One region of the Delftia sp. WY8 genome, then DNA from elsewhere that is predicted to be linked to it. Evidence: riboswitches for the same ligand, from Rfam matches in the RefSeq annotation. Region 1 holds a riboswitch; the other holds the start of a gene.
The links. Region 1 has a riboswitch for cobalamin ahead of G4D77_RS30685 (TonB-dependent receptor). Riboswitches for the same ligand answer to the same signal wherever they lie in the genome.

Region 1 (4,775 bases):
GTCGTAGAAGACATGCAGCACCGCCGCCTGCAGGCCGTGCTGGAACAAGGTCTCCAGCAGCCGCCAGGGCATGCCGGCCGTGGTGCGGGTGTCGAAGCCCAGCTCCAGATGCTGGGGATGGCCCAGGGCGCTGGCATTGGCCCAGTCGTCATCCCACAGCGCGGATCGGTCCAGGGCGGGGTCCAGCTCATGGATCCAGCGCTCGGCCTGCTCCCAGGACTGCCGGGCCAGGTACTGGCAGATCAGTTGCACGCGGCGCAGCTGCAGGGGCGTATCGAAGAACAGATAGAGGTGATGGACGTTGCTGGACATGGCGGGCCTGAGGCGTTTGCAGGAATGCCGCGATTGTTCAATTGCAGCTGCCAGCCGGCCCTCCCAGGCCTGTCCAGCACGCGGCTGGCAGGCGCTGCCGCCGGTTGACATTCTGTCCACTGCAAGAAGCGGGATGCAGGCGCTGCGGCGGCGCCCTAGACTGCGGCAATTGCCCACAGCGCCCATGCCGCCAACCGCGCCCGCCATGCACAACCTCCGTCTTTTCGACAACGAAGCTTGCGAATCCGCCCCGCCCTGCCAATGGACGCAGATGGAGCACCAGCTCGACGAGCACGGCTGTGCCCGGCTGCCCGGCCTGCTGGACGCGCAGCAATGCCGTGACCTGGCGGCCCTCTACACCAGGGAAGACGGTTTTCGCTCCCGCATCGTCATGGCCCGCCACGGTTTCGGGCGTGGCGAATACCGGTATTTCGACTACCCCTTGCCACCTCTGCTGCAGCGGCTGCGCGAACAGCTGTATTCCCGCCTGGTGCCGGTGGCCAACCGCTGGAACCAGCGCATGGGGCTGGATGTGCGCTATCCGGACCGGCTGCAGGACTTCCTGGCGCGCTGCCACGCGCACGGCCAGTTGCGGCCCACGCCGCTGATCCTCCAATACGGCGAGGGCGACTACAACTGCCTGCACCAGGATGTCTATGGAGAGCATGTGTTTCCGCTGCAGGTGGTGTTGCTGCTGTCGCGGCCGGGGCAGGACTTTGCGGGCGGGGAATTCGTCATCACCCAGGCCGATGGCGACAGGCAACGGGCCGATGTGATGGCGCTGGACCAGGGCGATGCGCTGGTCCTGGCCGTGCGCCACCGGCCCGTGCCGGGGCGGCGCTCAGGCTACCGCCGCGCGGCCATGCGCCATGGCGTCAGCCGCGTCCGAAGCGGCCATCACCATACCGTGGGGCTGATCTTTCATGACGCACTCTGATATGACGCACTTTGATGGACGGCCGGTATGAGCACGCTGGATCTTTTTGCCGATGAACCTCCCATGGGCATCGAACCCATTGGTCCCCAGTCCGTGGTGCTGCGCGGCCATGCCCTGCCCCATGCGGCGCCACTGCTGGCTGCGGTGGACAGCGTCATGGCCCAGGCGCCGCTGCGCCATCTGGTCACGCCGGGCGGCTTCACCATGTCGGTGGCCATGACCAACTGCGGCGCGCTGGGCTGGACCAGCGACCGGCGCGGCTACCGCTACAGCGCCATCGACCCGGTCAGCGGCCAGTCCTGGCCCGCCATGCCGGCCGTGTTTGCGCAGCTGGCGGGCGAAGCGGCCGCCGCTGCGGGTTTCGAGGGCTTCGCGCCCGATGCCTGCCTGATCAACCAGTACCTGCCCGGCAGCCGCCTGTCCCTGCACCAGGACCGCGACGAGCGTGACCTGGACGCGCCCATCGTCTCGGTGTCACTGGGCATGCCGGCCACATTTCTGTTTGGAGGGCTTGCGGGCGCGGACAAGACGGCCAGGGTGTTGTTGCAGCATGGCGACGTGGTGGTCTGGGGCGGCGTGGATCGGCTGCGCCACCACGGCGTGTTGCCGCTCAAGGACCAGCCTCACCTGCTGCTGGGAGGGCGGCGCATCAATCTCACGTTTCGCAAGGCGGGTTGAATGGAGGGTTCGACATGGATGGGCCGAACAGCAGTGATCGCTTCGCTGGGCTGGACTGGGGCCGCATTGCCACCCAGCTCGATGCAGAGGGCCATTGCCTGCTGCCACGGCTGCTGAATGCGGATGAAAGCCGCGCCCTGGCCGGCGAGGCGGCCATGCGCAATGGCCTGCCGCCCTCCCTCTACACATGGCGCCCGGTGCTGTACCGGCACCTGCTTGCCATTGCCAATCGCTGGCGTGCCCAAATGGACATGCAGCCTGCCCTGCCCGCCTCGTTCGAGGCCTTCGGGCAGCTGGGCCACCAGCGCGGCCAGATGCATCCGCAGTCGCACCTGCTGCATGTGGCGCAGGCGGGCCATGCGCCGCTGCGCTCATACAGCGAAGGTGCGGCGGTGTTCCCGCTGCAGCTGGTGCTGCTGCTGTCCCGGCCGGGCCAGGATTTCGAGGGCGGCGAATTCGTGATGACCGAGCAGCGCCCGCGCATGCAATCGCGCCCCATGGTGCTGCCGCTGGGCCTGGGGGATGCGGCCATCATCGCCACGGGGCCGCGCCCGGTGCGCGGTGCGGCAGGCTTTTACCGCGTGCATCTGCGGCATGCCATCAGCCGCGTTCACCGTGGCGAGTGGCTGGGTGTGGAGCTGCTGCTGCACGACGCGCCGCAGGCTACCGACGCGGGCCGCTGGCTATAATGCCGCGCCTGCAAAGGCATCCGTGCAACAGGTGTCCACATGCCAGCCATGGGGATGAAACGGGAACAAGGTGACTGCCAGCAAATGCTTTTTGCGCTGCCGGCACAGGCCTTGGCTGCCCCCGCAACGGTAAACAAGTCAAGGCGCTCCACGCCTGTCCCGCCAGTCTCCGCAACCCTGCGGAGGGGCGATGACAGGCTGTCACTGGTTCATGGCGTGGTCTGCAACATGCAGCTTTTCGCGGGTGGATTGGGAAGACGGGGCGCTGGGCGCAAGGCATGTCCTTGCGCCGCTTGTGAGCCCGGAGACCGGCCTGCTGCGTTTCGCGCCCGCTGAGCGGGCGCTTTCTTGACTGTCTGCGGGGTGCGGATGGCAATGTCCTGCACCCTATCCTTGCACGCTGGCTGGAGAGGCGGCAGTGCCTTGCTTTCGCATCAGGCGGTCGAAGACCGATGTTCGAAATGCATTCCTCCCTTTCCTGCGTTCCCAGCACCCGTGCTGCCGATTCCCTTTGCCTTCGGCTGAGCCCGCTGGCCCTGGCCTGCGCCTTCCTGTCCGTTCCTGTGCAGGCACAGACTGTCCTGCCCGAAGTGCAGGTCACCGGCCAGGCCGAACGCATCGGCCAGCAACTGGCCCAGCCTGCGCGCTCGGCCAGCCATACCGGCGTCTCCAACCAGGAAGTGCCTGCCAGCGTGGATGGTGTTTCTGCCGAGCAGATGCAGGAGCGCGGCGACTACGCCCTGGTGGACGCCGTCACGCGCACCGTGGGCCTGACCTCCAGCAGCACGCCGGGCAACGGCGGCCTGTCCTTCAGCAGCCGTGGCTTTGCGGGCGTGAACTCCGTGGGCGTGGCCGAAGACGGCATGGTGCTGGGCGTGGCCGCCGGCACCACGGCCTATCCCGGGGACAGCTGGGGCTACGAGCGCATCGACGTGCTGCGCGGCCCGGCCTCGCTGATGTATGGCAGCGGCACCATGGGCGCCACGGTCAACGCCATCCGCAAGCAGCCCAGCCGCACCAGCTCGGCCGAGGTGCTGCTGGGCGCGGGCACGGACGACACGCTGCGCCTGGGCCTGGGCGTGACCGGCGCCCTGGGCGCCTATGCCAGCTACCGCATCGACAGCTACACCGCGCGCAGCGCGGGCGAGCGCGACCTGGACCAGTCGCGCAACGGCAAGTTCATGAGCACGCTGCGCTTGGAGCCCACGAGCGACCTGCAGATCGACCTGATTGCCGACCGCAGCGTGCAAAAGCCCAGCCGCTACTGGGGCACGCCGGGCCTGGACGGCAAGGTGGTGGAGTCCCTGCGCGACCGCAACTACAACGCCGAAGACAGCGTGCTGCGCTATGCCGACGAGCGCCTGCGCGCCAAGGTGCAATGGAAGGCCAATGACTGGCTGACGGTGCGCAACGAGCTGTACCACGTGCAGTCGGACCGCCACTGGCGCAACATCGAGGCCTACGCGCTCAACCCCGCCACCTGGACCGTGGGCCGCTCCGACTACCTGGAAATCCTGCACGACCTGGAGCAGACCGGCAATCGCCTGGGCCTGAACCTGGACCGGGGATCGCACAAGATCGCCATGGGATGGGAGGCCGCACGCATCAACCTGCGGCTGTCCAACAACTCGCCCTACGGCGGCTCGTCCACGGTCTCGGCCTGGGACCCCGTGCATGGCAGCTGGGCCAGCCCCGATGTCACCAAGGCCAAGACCGAAACCGGCGTGACCCAGCATGCGCTGTACCTGGAGGATGCCTGGCGCATCAGCAACCGCTGGCTGGCCATGGCCGGACTGCGCCGCGATGTCTACAGCTTTGCCAGCCACTCGCTGGTGGGCGGCACGGATTTCAACAAGACGCTGGCCGCCACCTCCTGGCGCCTGGGCCTGACCTATGAGCTGGCGCGCAACACCCAGGTCTATGGGCAGATCAGCTCGGGACACGATCCCGTCAACAGCTTGGTGTCGCTGAACCTGGCCAACACGGCTTACAAGCTGAGCAAGGGCCGCCAGGCCGAGATCGGCATCAAGCAACAGGTGGCCGGCGGGCGCGGCGAGTGGACGCTGGCCGTGTTCGACATCAAGAAGGACAACATCATCACGCGCGACCCCGACCGGCCGGCCATCTCCATCCAGGGCGGCAGCCAGTCCTCGCGCGGG
Region 2 (4,775 bases), 2.2 Mb from region 1:
GGCGCGGCAATCTCCACGCGCCGGCCCAGCGCATCCTGCAGCACCACCGGACCGCCTGCAGCGACGGTGTCGGCCCAGGCCGCGGGCAGGCCGCAGCCCAGGGCCGCCGCCGCGCCCTGGCGCAACAACTGGCGGCGCGTGGTGCTGGATTGCCTCATGCCATGGTCCTCAAAACTCTGCTTGCAGGCCGACCATGAGTTCGCGCCCGGCCATCGACGTTCCGCAGCCGCCGTTCTGGTACGCCGGGTTGGCGATGCAGGGCGCGCGGTCCAGCGCGATGAAGATGGGATGGCGGTTCAGGTCGAACAGGTTGTTGACGGCTGCGAACAGCTTGACGCCGCGCGACACGCGGTAGTCGGCACGCAGGTTCCAGATGGTGAAGGCGCCCTTGCGGTGGATGAAGGTGCTGCTGGGCTCGCCCTGCGGGATGAGCAGCGCCTCTTCCGTGTCGTACCACATGGGACCGCGCAGCAGCGTGGACAGCTGCAGGCTCCAGTCGCCCTGCAGGCGCCCGCTGCCCTGGCCGTAGCGCACGCCGGCCGAGGCCTCGTAGCGGTACATGCGCTGCACCTTGTCGGTATTGGCCGACGCTGGCGATCCCTTGTCCCGCATGCTGAAGTGGTAGTAGCCGCCAGCCCAGGCCTTGAGCTGGTGGCCCGTCAGGTTCAGCGCCCGCGCCAGGTCCATGTCGGCCTGCATTTCCAGGCCGCGCGCCACGATGTCGGCCGCGTTGTTGGCGTAGTCCGAGGTGTTGGTCGTGGCCCCGCGCGAGACGGTGATGATGCGGTCGCTGATGGTGTTCTGGAACAGGGCCGCATCCACGCGCCAGCCGGGCTGCTGCAGCGCGGCGCCGACCTCGATCTGGCGGCTGGTCTCGGGCTTGAGGTTGGGGTTGCCGAAGGTGCGGCCACCGCCGACGGCCGTGAAGTCCGAAGCCAGCTCCGTGGCCGTGGGAGCGCGGAAACCCGTGGAGGCCGCAGCGCGCAGCGTGAGCCGGTCCGTGGCCTTCCAGGTGGCGCCGGCCGACCAAGTGTGGTTGTCGTAGTCGCGCGTGCTGGCCTGGGCCAGGGCGAGATTGGGCGTATCGTCGAAACGCGTCGTGCCCCAGGTCTTGCGCAGGCCGGCACGCAGCGTGAGGCGATCGTCGAACAGGGTCTGCGCGTCCTCGACGTACAGCGCGTGCACCTGCTCGGTCTGGTTGTTGTCATAGGGCGCAACCTGGCCCGCCGGGCCGCCCGGCATGGCCACGCGCAGGCGGTCGGAGCGCAGCTTGCTGCGCTCCCAGTCGAAGCCCATCAGCAGGTCATTGGTCTGGCTGACACGCAGGCGCGGCTGAAAGCGCAGGCCCGTGGCGTCCAGCTGGCGGTGGTTGTAGTCGCGCGCCGTGCCGGGCACGGCGCTGTTGCCCGAGCGGATCACGGGCGATGCCCAGTTGAACTCATCGGTATCGACCAGGCTGTAGAGGTGGGTCGTCCAGCTCAGGCGCTGGCCGGGCAGTGCGCCTTCGTAGGTCAGGTCCAGCGAGCGGTTGCTGCGGTTGTCGCGGCTGTAGATGTTGGCGCCCGATCCGCGAAAGCCCGCGTTGTAGATGCCGTCCGTGCGCAGCTGCAGCTCCACGCGGTGCAGCTCGTGCAGCTGCCAGCCCAGGGCGCCGCTGGCGCCGCGCCGCTTCCAGCCCGTGTTCTCCATGCGCGTGCCGCCGTCGCCCGACTCGTAGTCGCCGCGCCCGCCTGCGCTCACGCCGAAGTACCAGTCGAAGCGGTCATTGGCGCCGGCCGTCTGCGCATCGGTGCGCCACAGGTCCCACGAGCCGGCCTGGACCTGGGCGCGCGTGCCAGGCGCCGTCGCTCCCGTCTTCATGATGATGTTGACCACCCCGCCCATGGCCTGGCTGCCGTAGATCACCGAGGACGGGCCGCGCACGATCTCGATGCGCTCCACATCCGAGGGGCTGAGCTTGGACAGGTTGGCCGTGCCCGCGCGCCGGCCGTTGACCAGCACCAGCACCTGGCTGCGGAAGTCGCGCCCCTGGCCGTCGGTGGAGGCGCCGCGCAGGTTCATCGAGGTCTGGGCCGCCGTCCATTCGCTGAGAAAGCCCACGGCGTTCTCGGCCAGCAGGTCGGTGACCGAGCGCGCGCTGGAGCGCTCTATGGCCTCGCGGTCGATGGTCTGCGTGGTGCTCGCGATGCGGCTGCGCGCCTCGGGCCGCGCCGTGGCGGTCACGAAGACGGCGTCCAGCGCATCGTCGGCGGATGCACCGGCTTTGCCGGCCGCCGGTTCCTGTGCGGCGCCGGCCGCCGCGGCGCAGCAGGCCAGCACGGCCGCAGCGGTGGCCGGGCGCAGGAAGGGAGGAAGGGGAAAGGGGCCGGAACAATCGGCGGCCAAAGAAGCGAAGCGCATGCGTTGAATCCAACTGCCCCAGTCACCCGTGGGGCCTATCGTCTGAACCACGCCGCACGGCGCGCACGCCGGAGCCGGCCACGCCAGCGCAGGCTGGGGCCGGACCGGACAGGCGCACTCCCGCGGCGTCCGAAAGCAATGCAGAAGGCCGGTATCCGGGCTTGCGGAACGCTGCGGCGCGCAGGGTGGGCGCGCTGCAGCAGGCATCCCCGCCTTCCCATGTCCGTCCAGACACAGTGGCTTGCGGCGCGCAACCGGTGGGTGGCGCGCCAGCGTGGGGAGTTGTATTCCGCTGACCGTTGCGGGGGCAGCGCAGGCATTGCGAGCGGCCACCTCGATGGCATCGCGCACCTGCTTCCCGTTGAACCCCTGGCCGGTGAACGGCATGAGGCACCTTCAGCAACAGCGCACCGCCACGGCCCAGGGGCTGCGGCGGTGCGCCAGCGGCGGATTATCGCCCAGCCCAGAAGCCCGGCACCCGGGCCAGCGCCCGCAGCGCGCGGCGGCTGCTGCGCGCGCTGGTGGCCAGGCGGGCCTGCAGGTAGCCGGCGGCGAACCAGGCGCGCGGGTCGCGCGCGGCCTCGGCATGGAAATGCTCGGCCGCCACGGCCATGTCGTTGTGCAGGCCCAGCGCGTCCTGGGCGGGCACCAGCGCCTCGGCAAAGCGCCGGCCCTTTTTGCCGGGCCACATTCCGGGCGCGAATTCCCGTGCAAAGTCCGCCAGATAGCGCAGGCGCTTGAGCCGCTTGCGCACGCGGTGCTGCTGCGACAGCGGCAGGCGGTCGAAGTGCCGGCCGTCGCGCAGCACCTGGCGGTGCAGGCGCGCCAGCCGCCGTGCCAGGTACTTGCGCGTGCCTGCGGCGGACAGGTGGGCAAAACGGGCCGATGGCTCTGCCTGCGGCGCCTGCGCCAGCGCCTGGATCTCGGCCAGCGCGTGCAGGAACGGCGGCTCGCGCACGGCAGCGGCTGCATCCGCCTGCACGGCCTGCGGCGCCTGCCAGTCGCACAGGGGCGCATGGGCGGCCTGCAGCAGCGGGCGCACCACATCGGCCAGCGTATCGGCATCGCGCAGCGTGCCCAACTGCGCAAAGGCCTGGGCCAGGGGGTCATCCCATTCGGCGCGCATGCCGGGCGCCAGCCCCGCGCACTCACGCAGCACGGTGCGCAGGCGCCGCAGGGCCACGCGCAGCTGGTGAATGGTCTCGGCATCGCTGCCACCGCCCTCCAAGACCGCCAGATGCGACTGCACCTGGGCCAGGGCAGCAGCCAGCGCCGCACGCACAAAGCCGGCCGCATCGGGCCGGTCAGGGTGCTGCTTCGCAGGGGTGGACATGGTCAGGCAAGGAGATGTGGACGTTGCCGACGATTGTGGGCGCAGCCCCGCGCCAGGGTCAATCCATGGTCAATCGGCGCCCTCCCCGCTCAGGCTGTGCAGCGCGGGCCGGGCAATGCGCACATAGTCGGCCGAGTCCAGCACGATGGAGCGGTCCAGCCGGCCCGCATTGAAGGCGATCTCGGCAAAGCGCTCCACCAGTGCCGGGTCCACCACCAGGCGCACCTGCGGGTTGAAGGAGAACGGCGGCACCGATCCCATCACGCAGCCGGTGGCGGCCTGGGCCTCCTCTGGCGAGGCCAGCGTGGCCTTGCGCACGCCCACGGCCTGGGCCAGGCGCTTGAAGTCCAGCTTACGGTCGCCGGGCAGCACGGCCAGGAACAGCTGGGGATCGCCCGCACCGGACGCATCGCGGCTCTTGCAGAGCATGGCCTTGGCACCCTGGCCGGGTGCCGTGCCCCGGATTTCGGCGACGAGGTCGGAGCGGCCCTCGGCAGGGTGCTCGATCACGCGAAAGCGCGCGTCCTGGGATTGCAGCAGGTGAACAAGGGTGTCGAACATGGCAGGGAGCACAAGAAACGGACAAGAAGGCAGGTCGCCTGAGTTTTGACATTTTGTCCAATTCAAAACAAAATGTCCAATATGACACAACGCACTCCCGAGCAGCGCCAACTGCTGGAACAGGTGGCCAAGATCGCCGAAGGCCTGGGCCAGACCCTTGCCCCGTTCTGCGAGGTGGTGGTGCATGACCTGCTCGACCCGTCCCATGCGGTGCTGGCCATCCACAACAATCTCTCGGGCCGCGATGTCGGCCAGGGCGCGACGGAGCTGGGCCTGGCCCGCATCCAGGACCCCGGCTACGAGCAGGTCATCGCCAACTACCCCAACCAGTTCGCCGATGGCCGCCAGGCCAAGAGCACGTCCATCGGCATCCGCGACTCCGAGGGCCGCTACATCGCCGCCCTGTGCATGAATGTGGACCTGACGATGTTCCAGGGCTTCCAGAGCATGCTCAACCGCTTTGCCGCCGTCAGCGGCGACA

Region 2: another riboswitch for cobalamin. It lies ahead of G4D77_RS21010 (TonB-dependent receptor); the one in region 1 lies ahead of G4D77_RS30685 (TonB-dependent receptor).

Annotation. Positions count from the first base shown of each region.
Region 1 covers NZ_CP049795.1:6,704,379-6,709,153, forward strand. Annotated here, with positions in the region: gene G4D77_RS30665 (hypothetical protein) at 1-312, opposite strand, end outside; gene G4D77_RS30670 (2OG-Fe(II) oxygenase) at 518-1,249, shown strand; gene alkB (DNA oxidative demethylase AlkB) at 1,277-1,927, shown strand; gene G4D77_RS30680 (2OG-Fe(II) oxygenase) at 1,942-2,616, shown strand; cobalamin riboswitch at 2,629-2,947, shown strand; gene G4D77_RS30685 (TonB-dependent receptor) at 3,069-4,775, shown strand, end outside.
Region 2 covers NZ_CP049795.1:4,553,867-4,558,641, reverse strand. Annotated here, with positions in the region: gene G4D77_RS21015 (ABC transporter substrate-binding protein) at 1-158, opposite strand, end outside; gene G4D77_RS21010 (TonB-dependent receptor) at 169-2,400, opposite strand; cobalamin riboswitch at 2,530-2,813, opposite strand; gene G4D77_RS21005 (CHAD domain-containing protein) at 2,852-3,733, opposite strand; gene G4D77_RS21000 (YbaK/prolyl-tRNA synthetase associated domain-containing protein) at 3,803-4,294, opposite strand; gene G4D77_RS20995 (helix-turn-helix transcriptional regulator) at 4,376-4,775, shown strand, end outside.